3 regions of the Paenibacillus sp. J31R122 genome follow, and region 1 is predicted to be linked to each of the others. Evidence: riboswitches for the same ligand, from Rfam matches in the RefSeq annotation. Region 1 holds a riboswitch; each other region holds the start of a gene.
The links. Region 1 has a riboswitch for thiamine pyrophosphate ahead of thiC (phosphomethylpyrimidine synthase ThiC). Riboswitches for the same ligand answer to the same signal wherever they lie in the genome.

Region 2: another riboswitch for thiamine pyrophosphate. It lies ahead of AC0YN7_RS25120 (ABC transporter substrate-binding protein); the one in region 1 lies ahead of thiC (phosphomethylpyrimidine synthase ThiC).
Region 3: another riboswitch for thiamine pyrophosphate. It lies ahead of AC0YN7_RS07970 (ABC transporter ATP-binding protein); the one in region 1 lies ahead of thiC (phosphomethylpyrimidine synthase ThiC).

The regions. Positions count from the first base shown of each region.
Region 1 covers NZ_JBWDNM010000003.1:34,332-37,595, reverse strand. The annotation lists gene thiC (phosphomethylpyrimidine synthase ThiC) at 1-1,371, opposite strand, end outside; TPP riboswitch at 1,726-1,830, opposite strand; gene AC0YN7_RS06515 (glycosyltransferase family 4 protein) at 1,906-3,063, opposite strand; gene ytvI (sporulation integral membrane protein YtvI) at 3,165-3,264, opposite strand, start outside.
Region 2 covers NZ_JBWDNM010000018.1:94,707-97,970, reverse strand. The annotation lists gene AC0YN7_RS25130 (ABC transporter permease) at 1-294, opposite strand, end outside; gene AC0YN7_RS25125 (thiamine-binding protein) at 284-586, opposite strand; gene AC0YN7_RS25120 (ABC transporter substrate-binding protein) at 623-1,657, opposite strand; TPP riboswitch at 1,837-1,948, opposite strand; gene AC0YN7_RS25115 (GerAB/ArcD/ProY family transporter) at 2,029-3,111, opposite strand; gene AC0YN7_RS25110 (Ger(x)C family spore germination protein) at 3,128-3,264, opposite strand, start outside.
Region 3 covers NZ_JBWDNM010000003.1:369,737-373,000, forward strand. The annotation lists gene AC0YN7_RS07965 (ABC transporter permease) at 99-875, opposite strand; gene AC0YN7_RS07970 (ABC transporter ATP-binding protein) at 856-1,626, opposite strand; TPP riboswitch at 1,750-1,852, opposite strand; gene AC0YN7_RS07975 (SLOG family protein) at 1,940-2,497, shown strand; gene AC0YN7_RS07980 (S-layer homology domain-containing protein) at 2,681-3,264, shown strand, end outside.

The sequences.
Region 1 (3,264 bases):
CAAATGCTCCTTTGGCGTTACGTAGCAGAGCATTGCTGTTCCGAACCAACCAATCATAGCCGCTCCGATTGCTGACGTAATATGATCATAACCGGGTGCGATATCAGTCGTAAGCGGTCCAAGCGTATAAAATGGCGCCTCATCACAAACTTCCAATTGACGATCCATATTTTCCTTAATGAGATGCAAAGGCACATGTCCTGGCCCTTCAATCATCACCTGTACATCATGCTTCCACGCAATTTTCGTCAGCTCCCCCAGCGTATCCAGCTCAGCAAACTGCGCGTCATCATTCGCGTCGGCTATTGAACCTGGTCTTAGTCCGTCACCCAACGAGAACGAAACATCATACTGCTTCATAATTTTGCAAATATCTTCAAAATGCGTATACAAAAAATTTTCTTTATGATGGGCTAAGCACCAAGCAGCCATAATAGAGCCCCCGCGTGAGACGATGCCCGTTACTCGCTTGGCTGTAAGTGGAATATAACGCAGCAGTACTCCCGCATGAATTGTAAAATAGTCAACGCCTTGCTCCGCTTGCTCGATTAGCGTATCGCGATATACTTCCCAACTGAGATCCTCCGCTTTCCCATTTACCTTTTCAAGCGCCTGATAAATCGGCACTGTTCCTACAGGAACCGGTGAATTTCGTACGATCCACTCACGCGTCGTATGAATGTTTTTGCCGGTCGACAAATCCATAATCGTATCAGCGCCCCAACGCGTTGCCCAGGTCATCTTTTCTACCTCTTCCTCGATGGATGACGCAACTGCTGAGTTTCCTATGTTCGCGTTTATTTTCACATGAAAATGACGCCCGATTATCATCGGTTCACTTTCTGGATGATTGATATTAGCAGGTATAATGGCACGCCCTGCAGCAATTTCATTCCGCACAAATTCAGCGCTCAAGCCTTCTCGAATCGCGATATACTCCATTTCAGGAGTAATGCAGCCCTTACGGGCATAATGCAGCTGTGTTACGTTTAAGCCTTCCTTCGCCCTCAGCGGCCTTCTTGATAAGCCAGGAAACAGCTCAGCGCCTCGCTGCTCAGCCTTTTCCTCCGATATAAATCCGTTATCCTCTGGACGAACTTCTCGCCCTTCATAGGCCTCTACATCGTCTCTTTCAGTAATCCAACTCACGCGCACCGCAGGCAATCCGCGTCTGATGTCAGCCTCATAGGCAAGATCGGTATAAGGACCGCTAGCATCATATACGAAAACCGATTCATTCGACTGCTCCTCGCCGTTTCTTCCAGTAGTCGGATCTAATACAATTTCTCTCATAGGTACGCGGATGCTCTCCTTCGTTCCTGTTACATATACCTTGCGGCTGCCTGGCAGCGGCGTCATAATAATTGCCATAGTACAAAAAAACCTCCCATATGGAATAATCGGAATTCCACCTGGAGGTATATGCGAGCATATAAGAAAGTTTAAAGGCACCGCTAAAGACGCATAATCTAATGCGGCAACAATCGCTGAGGCGGGGGATTAGAAAGGCTGCTCTTAAGTGAACCAGCATATGGTTCTACTAAATGGGGAGCACTCTATCACAACAAAAAAACCGCCCCAGCGAAGGAGCGGTTGAAATGTGTCGTCAAACACGAGAATCGAGCCTGCTTGGCATACAAGCGGACGAAGCACTGCCATCCAATCTCATTCGAGCTGACTATGCAGCCGATTGAAGCAGAGCGCTTTCTCACGTTTTGTGTAAATAAACGCACAATCCCACTTTCCTACGCTGGCATGACCCAGATCAGGTTCAAAGGGACCAAAGCATATCGCTTTATCTCAGCCGTAACGGCGCCCCTAGTGGATTTCCTTGTTAGACTATAACGTTAATTCAAGAAGAGTGTCAACCCTCATTTTCTCATTTCCACAAAATCGTGGTACCAATTAGAATCCTTTTTCTCGGAATAGCTTCAACCAACGATTAGCGGTATGCCTCCAAGTAAACGTCTGCTCCACCCGTTCACGGCTGCGCTTCCCCATCCTCTCACGCAGCTGTTTATCGCTTAACAGCAGATTCAGCTTATTTTTGAGCTCCGATTCAATATGACTTTCGTTAACCAAATAACCAGTCACTCCATGCCGAATGATTTCCTTCATTCCGCCTGCACGAGTTGCGATAACGGGCACGCCGCAGGACATTGCTTCCACATTAACAAGCCCGAATGCCTCACGTTGTCCAGATGGAACGACGGCAATATCAGCTGCAAGTGCCCAGCTTGGCACTTCCGTATAAGGCACGTAAGGTATAAATCGTACATGTCCTGGACACTTCCGCCCAAGCTTCTCCAGCTTACGCGAATAAGCGGTCTTTCGATGCGAGCCGTAAAATGGACTGCCGACAATAATAACGATTAAGTCAGGATGTCTTTTTATTAGCTTCGGAACGACACGCAGCAAATGATGAACGCCTTTTAGCGGAATAAGCCTCCCGATGAATAATACAACCTTTTTTCCATTCAGGCCTCTGTTATTACGAAATTTCTTCCGCATTTCAGCTCCCTGAGCCGAATATTGTGAAGGAAATCTGATCGTGTCGACACCAGGATAGATAACGTTAGTCTTAGCTGCAACCTCAGGAACCTTAGTAACGACTATATGTCTCAAATACTCGCTGTTCACAATAATTTTATCTGCAGCCTGCAGACATTTATGCAGCTTTGCAGACGAAATATACGGCGGAACGATAAATGTGGATGAATGCAAATAAAGCCAGACAGGCTTGTCTGGATTCATTCGTTTCATCGTTAATACATATTGAGGACGATTTTCGACATCGATGATATCCGGTGAGTAGCGCTTCACACTGCTTGCTACCGCTTCAACATATCTTTGCTTATTTCCAGCAGGAAACCTCTCGCAAACAAGACCTTTAAACATCCCGTAGCGGGGCAGCTTATTACTCAGTTTCCCATAAATACGAGGCTCGGCATAGGGCAGCAGCAGCGGAGCAAACTTCTCAATCACCCGCTCGACCGAACTGCTCCCAGCCGATGGAATCGGGTACGACCCAGGCGTAATAATCGCCATTTTTATTGGTGCCATTTAATTAGAGGCCTCCTAGTAATCTGCTTTTTTGCAGTATCATACGTGAAGGAGGCTCTCTTTGACACGGCTCGGCCTATTGCTTTCCAGCCAATTGCATGCTATAACTTTATTTTCATTTGGAATAATCCAGCTTTGCGCGCCGCCATATAAATAATGACGATGAGAGGTCCGATAAATACACCGATAACGCCGACCAGC
Region 2 (3,264 bases), on a different contig from region 1:
CAGTGGATAAACGGCTGTTCGCACACCAGGAAGAAGATGCAGCAAAGCGGCGAGCACGAAGCCCACCGCCGATCCGCCGACAAAGCCGTATATTGTGAGCTGTACTGTTGCCCATGTATGCTCCATTAGTCTTGGCCAAACTTTGATAGCCTCTTGCACAATTGTAACAGGTGAAGGAAGCATCCAGTGGTCAATATCCCCCAACATAACAGCCGCCTGCCAAAAAACGAGCAATGCTATAAATACCGCCAATGGAGGCCAGATTTTAGACCATGCGCTCTTGTTATTGCCCATCTGGATATTTCTCTAGCAATCGACCCATCGAAGCGCCTTTGGTCGGATTATAATAAATTTTAATTTGTGATATAACGGATGGACAGCCCATCTCTGTCATTGCTTCGCTCATTGATTGCACCACGCCCAGCAAATGACTAAGCTCGCCCTCCATTGTCGTCTCAAGCGGTGCCACACGGTAAGGTACGCCAGCCGCCTTGATGATCTCAATTGCCCGATCCACGTAAGGAAGAACGCTTTCGCCTCCTGGTGTCGTCGGTAAAATCTGAATGCTTACTAATGCGTTTGCCATATGATTTCCTGCTTTCTCTGCTGCTTATTATCGTCATTATTCTGGTAAAAACTCATTCGTAAACGCCTTCTCCGATTCAAGCTCCTTCTCAAGCAGCTTGTGCTCAAACATCCACGTCGCGTAATTATCCCATACGCTGAGCTTCTGTTCACCCCAACGAGCCGCGTCATCCTGATATTTCGGGCTCAGCCACTTCTGACTGGCACGAACGAGATCAGCATTCAAATCCGGCTCGGCTTTGATCAAAATTTCTGCCGCATCCTCGGGATTGTCAATCGCATATTTGTAGCCTTGAGCCGCAGCCGCTGTAAATGCCTTAACGATTTCTGGCTTCTCGGCAATCATCGTTTCATTTGTCGCAAGTACAGGTGTATAATAATCCAGTTTGTCGCTGTAATCGGTTAAATAAACCATATTGATTTTTTCACCGCGAAGCTCAGCTTCGACACCGGTCCATGCATAATAAATCCAAGCGAAGTCGATGTCACGCTTAACTGCCGTAAAAAAGTCACTGTCGCCGATGCTGATCATGTTAACTTTACTAGCGTCAGCCTTCTTCTCCTGCATAAGTGATGTGATAACGGCCTCCTCGACAGGTGCGCCCCAGCCGCCGTACGTTTTTCCTTCAAACTTTTCCGGGGAATCAATCCCCTTGGCGAGCGGCGATGCAAATCCTGATGTGTTGTGCTGTATAATAGCTGCAATCGACACGAGCGGAACATCCGCAATCCGCGCCATCGTAATCGACTCTTGATAGCTTATACCGAACTCTATTTTACCGGATGCAACCATTTGATCAGCCCCGCTCTCGCCTGGCTGAATAATCTCAACATCCAATCCCTGCTCCTTAAAAAAGCCTTTATCTCTCGCGACATACAGTCCGGTATGATTCGTATTCGGCGTCCAGTCAAGCACGACCTGTACCTTCTCAAGCGGCTTATCTGCTCCCCCTTGCTCCTTTTCGTTCGCAGACGGTGCGTTATTCGCTCCGCAGCCTGCCAGTGCCAATACAAGCACGAGCAAAGTGCCAACGATTTTCCAAGATGATTGCCGAGCCTTCTTCTGATTCATGATGTGTTGTGTTCCCCTCTCAACTATTTCTATTTGTTTAAGGCGACGACTCCTCATTATTATCCGGGTAATGGATTCCGATCAAAAAAAAAGCGTCCCCCTAATCCGGAGGACGCCATAATTTCGGCTGTGCAACTGTAATATTTCACTTATGCTGATCCATTTGATCAAGCTTGCAAAATAAACAGAGCTTCTGTCCCTACGCTGGCATTATCCAGATCAGGTTAACGGGTCGGAATTGTACAGATAATCCCCTCTCAGCCGGCCTAACCAGCTCCCCGGAACATATTCGGTTTCGTCAATACCTTTAATTGTATAGCAAAAGCCTATCAGAAGGCTAGTTTTTTTTGAATAGCAGCATTATGACTCCTCTATCCCGCCGTTTTATATCGTTTTCGAACACCAACTACAAGCATGAGCAGAGGCACCGCGATTTGAAAGAACGGTATTAGCTTCAGCGATATTTCAAATCCAAACCATTGATGATACGTATTGTTTGGCTCCAAAAAAGATGTAAAATAGATGATCACGCCTATCGGCATAACACAATATCGATAGGCGATGCCTGTTGCAGCGCTGAACGTAAATACGGACGCCATATATAAGGCAGTCATTTTCACATAAAGCCCTATAAATAATAACAAAGTGATAATGACATCGAGCCTCTCTAGAAAGTTAGCCAACCTAATCAACTGTACAACCTCCAGCAGCGGAAGCGCCGTTACCGCTGCTAATTCCGGTCCAAGCACGCTCATGACGAGCATATTCATAAATACGAGAAAAGCGGATACTGCGATTTGCGGCCAATACGTACTCCGACCCCATGCGTTCTTCTCGCTAAGATGCTTCCAGTACACGAGAAAAATGATCATTTGTCCAAATGGAAACGAAAGCAGGTCCGGAAAAGCCGCCTTAATAATTGGTGCTGCCCCATTCTCGAACATAGGCAGCAAATGGTTTATACGGGGCAAATTCGCAATGAACAGCAGTATTATGATAAGGGTATAGCTTATCACAACAATAGGAAACAGCAGTTGAACAACACGAACAAACACCTCAATCCCTTTGCTTACGGTATAAGCCGCGGCACTAATGATAAGCAGCATAATAATCCAGCGAGGCGTGAACGACAGCAGTGCCATAACTGTAAGTTCACCTACATCTCGCACATTCCTCATCGAGTAATAAGCAAACAAACCCGCATACACGATCCCAATTGCTCCACCAATCCATCGTCCAAAATGCATGATTAAAAGCTCAGCTAGTCCCGCTTCTAAGGCGCGTCGTTGAATACACACGTAAATGAAAGTTAACAACAAACCGGCAGCTGCAGCAAACGTCATTGCGATCCAAGCATCCTGCTTCGCTTGAATGCCGAGCTCGAATAACGGTGTGCTGCCGATTAGGAAGATTATAATCAAAATTGATAATTGGCTTTTGCCGATTTGCTGCATAACGTCTCCTTTCCACTTATGAGCGATTCTTCTCTTGTGCCTTTTTGAAGCCGCTGCTGCTCATACCCGTTGAATTTACTTTCACCTTCACGGTTATTTTCACTTCCGTTTGCGGAAACACTTCATTCCAGCTATCCTTCACTTCAGCCCATT
Region 3 (3,264 bases), 340 kb from region 1:
TAATAGCTTTTTAATATTCGATTTGCTTCCGGATTTTATATGTAAATGGACTCTTGATTTCATTCTTAATTGCATTTTCACCATATTTAATTGCTTTTTCATTTCCGATTGCCTCTTCTCATAAATAGTATTTTTTCTAGTAGTACCATACTTAGAAACAGGATGACACCCATCAATGACAGCAAGAAAACGGATGCGAACATCGAATCGGTATTCAGATTGCTGGACATGCGGCGACTGTAGTAGCCTAAGCCTGCGCTTCCTCCAAGCCATTCGCCGATAGTAGCGCCTACCACGCAATAGACGATAGACAGCTTAAGACCGGAGAAGAAGGAGGGCAGTGCGATAGGGACCTGGATTTTGCGAAAAATATCCCACCGATTCGCCCCTATCGTCAATAGTAGCTCCCTGTAATCCTTATCTCCGTGGCATAGCCCATCATATGTGCTGACTACAATGGGGAAGAAGGCGGTCAGAAACACAACAGCGACTTTACTCCAGATGGTATAGCCGAACCACATAATGAAGATGGGTGAAATCGCAATAAGCGGGATCGTTTGACTAATGACGATCAAAGGGTAAAGCGCCTTCTCAAGCGTTCGGAAAGTTTGCATGCCCACAGCAAGAGCCACACCACCGATAACAGATAAAAAAAAGCCAAAAGCAACCTCTCTAAGCGTAACGAGCAAATGTTTGCCCAGCAAAAGTTCGCGATCCTCAATTAGCGCACGCCCAATGGATAAAGGAGCGGGTATAATAAAGGACGGGACCCAGCCAAGTCGAACGATCAATTCCCAAGCTAACAAGAAGAAAAACGATAGCGCTATAAATAGTCCGTAGTTACCTAGCCATGTATTAGATTGTTGTTTGCGCATATAGCCTTCGCTCCAAATCTTGTCTCAGCTGTATAAACTGCGGTTCGTAGTTAATCTCAAAGTGTCTGGGTCTGGGCAAATTGACTTGAATTTCTTGAACGCCTTGCTCAGCTTCATTTGACAGCATATAAATACGATCGCTAAGTAGAATGGCTTCTTCCAGATCATGTGTAATGAACAAAACGGTTTTCTTCATGTCTCCCCAAAGAGCTAACAGCCATTTATGCATCTCTCGCTTGGTCATCGCATCTAACGCACCAAAGGGCTCATCGAGCAGCATCAGCTCTTGACCGGTAATTAGCGTCCTTAGAAATGCGACACGCTGCCGCATTCCCCCTGACAATTGATCGGGATAGAGCTGCTCGCAGCCAGCTAAGCCAAAGCGTTCCAGCGTTGCTCGAATTTCTGCGGTCTTTTCTTGTTTGTTGACCTTTGCGATCTCTAAGGGAAGCAAACAGTTTTCAAGGACGGTCCTCCACGGCAGCAATAAATCCTTTTGAGGCATGTAGGCGATTTTACCGAGACGGTTGGAGATTCGTTGTCCGTTAAAAAGAATTTCCCCATGCGTAGGCTCTAGTAACCCTGCCAGCATCTTGAATAATGTACTTTTGCCAGAGCCGCTTGCTCCAATAACAGAAACGAATTCACCCATGCGAACGTCCATGGAAATCCCGGACAATAAAGGATGTTCGTAAGCGGGCGAAAAAGAGAAAGTCAGTTTTCTCAGCGATAATAGGGCAGTAATAAACAAACCTCCTTCAAAGCTCGCGAAGCAGATTCACTTCGTAAGCAGGTATGTAAACAAATAAAAACCCACCCATTTCCGAAGGAAACGAGTGGGTCAAAAAATTCAGTCAGGCTAACGCCGATGAATGAAAGTCTTGTTCCACTTCCCTCCGCTGGAATGATCCAGATCAGGTTCCAAGGGTCCAGAGCGGATGCTCCATCTCAGTCGTTAGACTCCCCTAGTGAAATAAATAGAAGATATTTGATTTGTTTTTTCAATACTATAGCATACACTGGAGATATGTAAATCATAATTATTTGAGAAGGCGTTGAAATAGATGAAAAATCTGCTCGTTACCGGCTATCGTGCCCATGAGCTTAATATTTTTAATGAGAAGCATAAAGGCATTGTATATATCAAAAAAGCGCTCACCAGCAAGCTGATTCCATTAATAGAAGAGGGCTTGGAATGGGTTATTACACCCGGTCAATATGGGGTGGATTTGTGGGCTTGTGAGGTCGTTATCGAGCTCAAGAAATCGTATCCGCAGTTGAGGCTGTCGATTTTATCTGCATACAGCAACCCTGACGAGAAATGGAAGGACGATAAAAAGGAATTTTATCAGCAAATTTTAAAAGGGGTCGATTATTACGCTGCCGTAAGCAAGCAGCCGTATGATGGGGTTTGGCAGTTCACCGCCAGGGACGAGTTGTTATTTCGCAAAACCGATGGGATTGTTCTCGTTTATGATGAAGATGCGGGCGAAGGCAGTCCACGTTTTTTTAAAGAAAAGGCATTGAAGAAGCAGCAAGCGGACGGTTATCTATATATCAATATTAGCTCGGAGGACATTCAAAGCATTGCTGATGATGAGGGTTTCCATGAGATGGAGTAGTCAGCAACAACCGGGAATATGAGAGAGGGAGAGTCGTATTTTCTTGATGTTTTAATTCGAATCTATGAAAATAATTTTGTGAAAATATTATTGTTGACACAAAGGATTTTGAGTTGTTATAATAATCCAAATTACATAAATCCGATTAAAACCGTCGGAATAAATTTGATGGAGGTATTGTTCATGTCAAAATCAGTTGCTACGTATACCAAGCTTCTAACAGCACTCCTCTTATCCTTTTCTATCGTATTTGCGCAATCGGCTGCTTACGCGGCTTCTCCAGCACCTGTTGCAGCAACTATTGCTGAATCGCAAGAAGATGGGGTAGCGCAGTATAAGCAATTTTTGCAAGAGAAGCATGGCGTTAATCTTACAGGAACGATTACGAAAGGCCAGTTTATAGATGCTGTAGCTGACATACTTGGTTACGAGCCTACAGGTAAAGAGGTTGCTTTTACTGATGTGAAGGGGAGCGACGCATTGTTTCCAGCTGCTGCTGCTCTATATGAGAATGGTATTCTATCAGGACCTGCTATACAGGGAGACGGACAACTAACGAATGTGGTTGCCATTTCTATTGCAGTAAGAGCGGCTGATCTTAAAGAGCTGGCTTACACTTATCCTACTGCAAAGGTTAATAAAGCGCTTAGCGCACTTCATGTAAACGGAAGCACACTAGGTACTAAGGTGGCTCAGGAGTTGGCGCTTGCCGTTGATACGGGTCTTTTGCCAGCAGAATTTTATACGAACTTCAAACCAAAGGACAT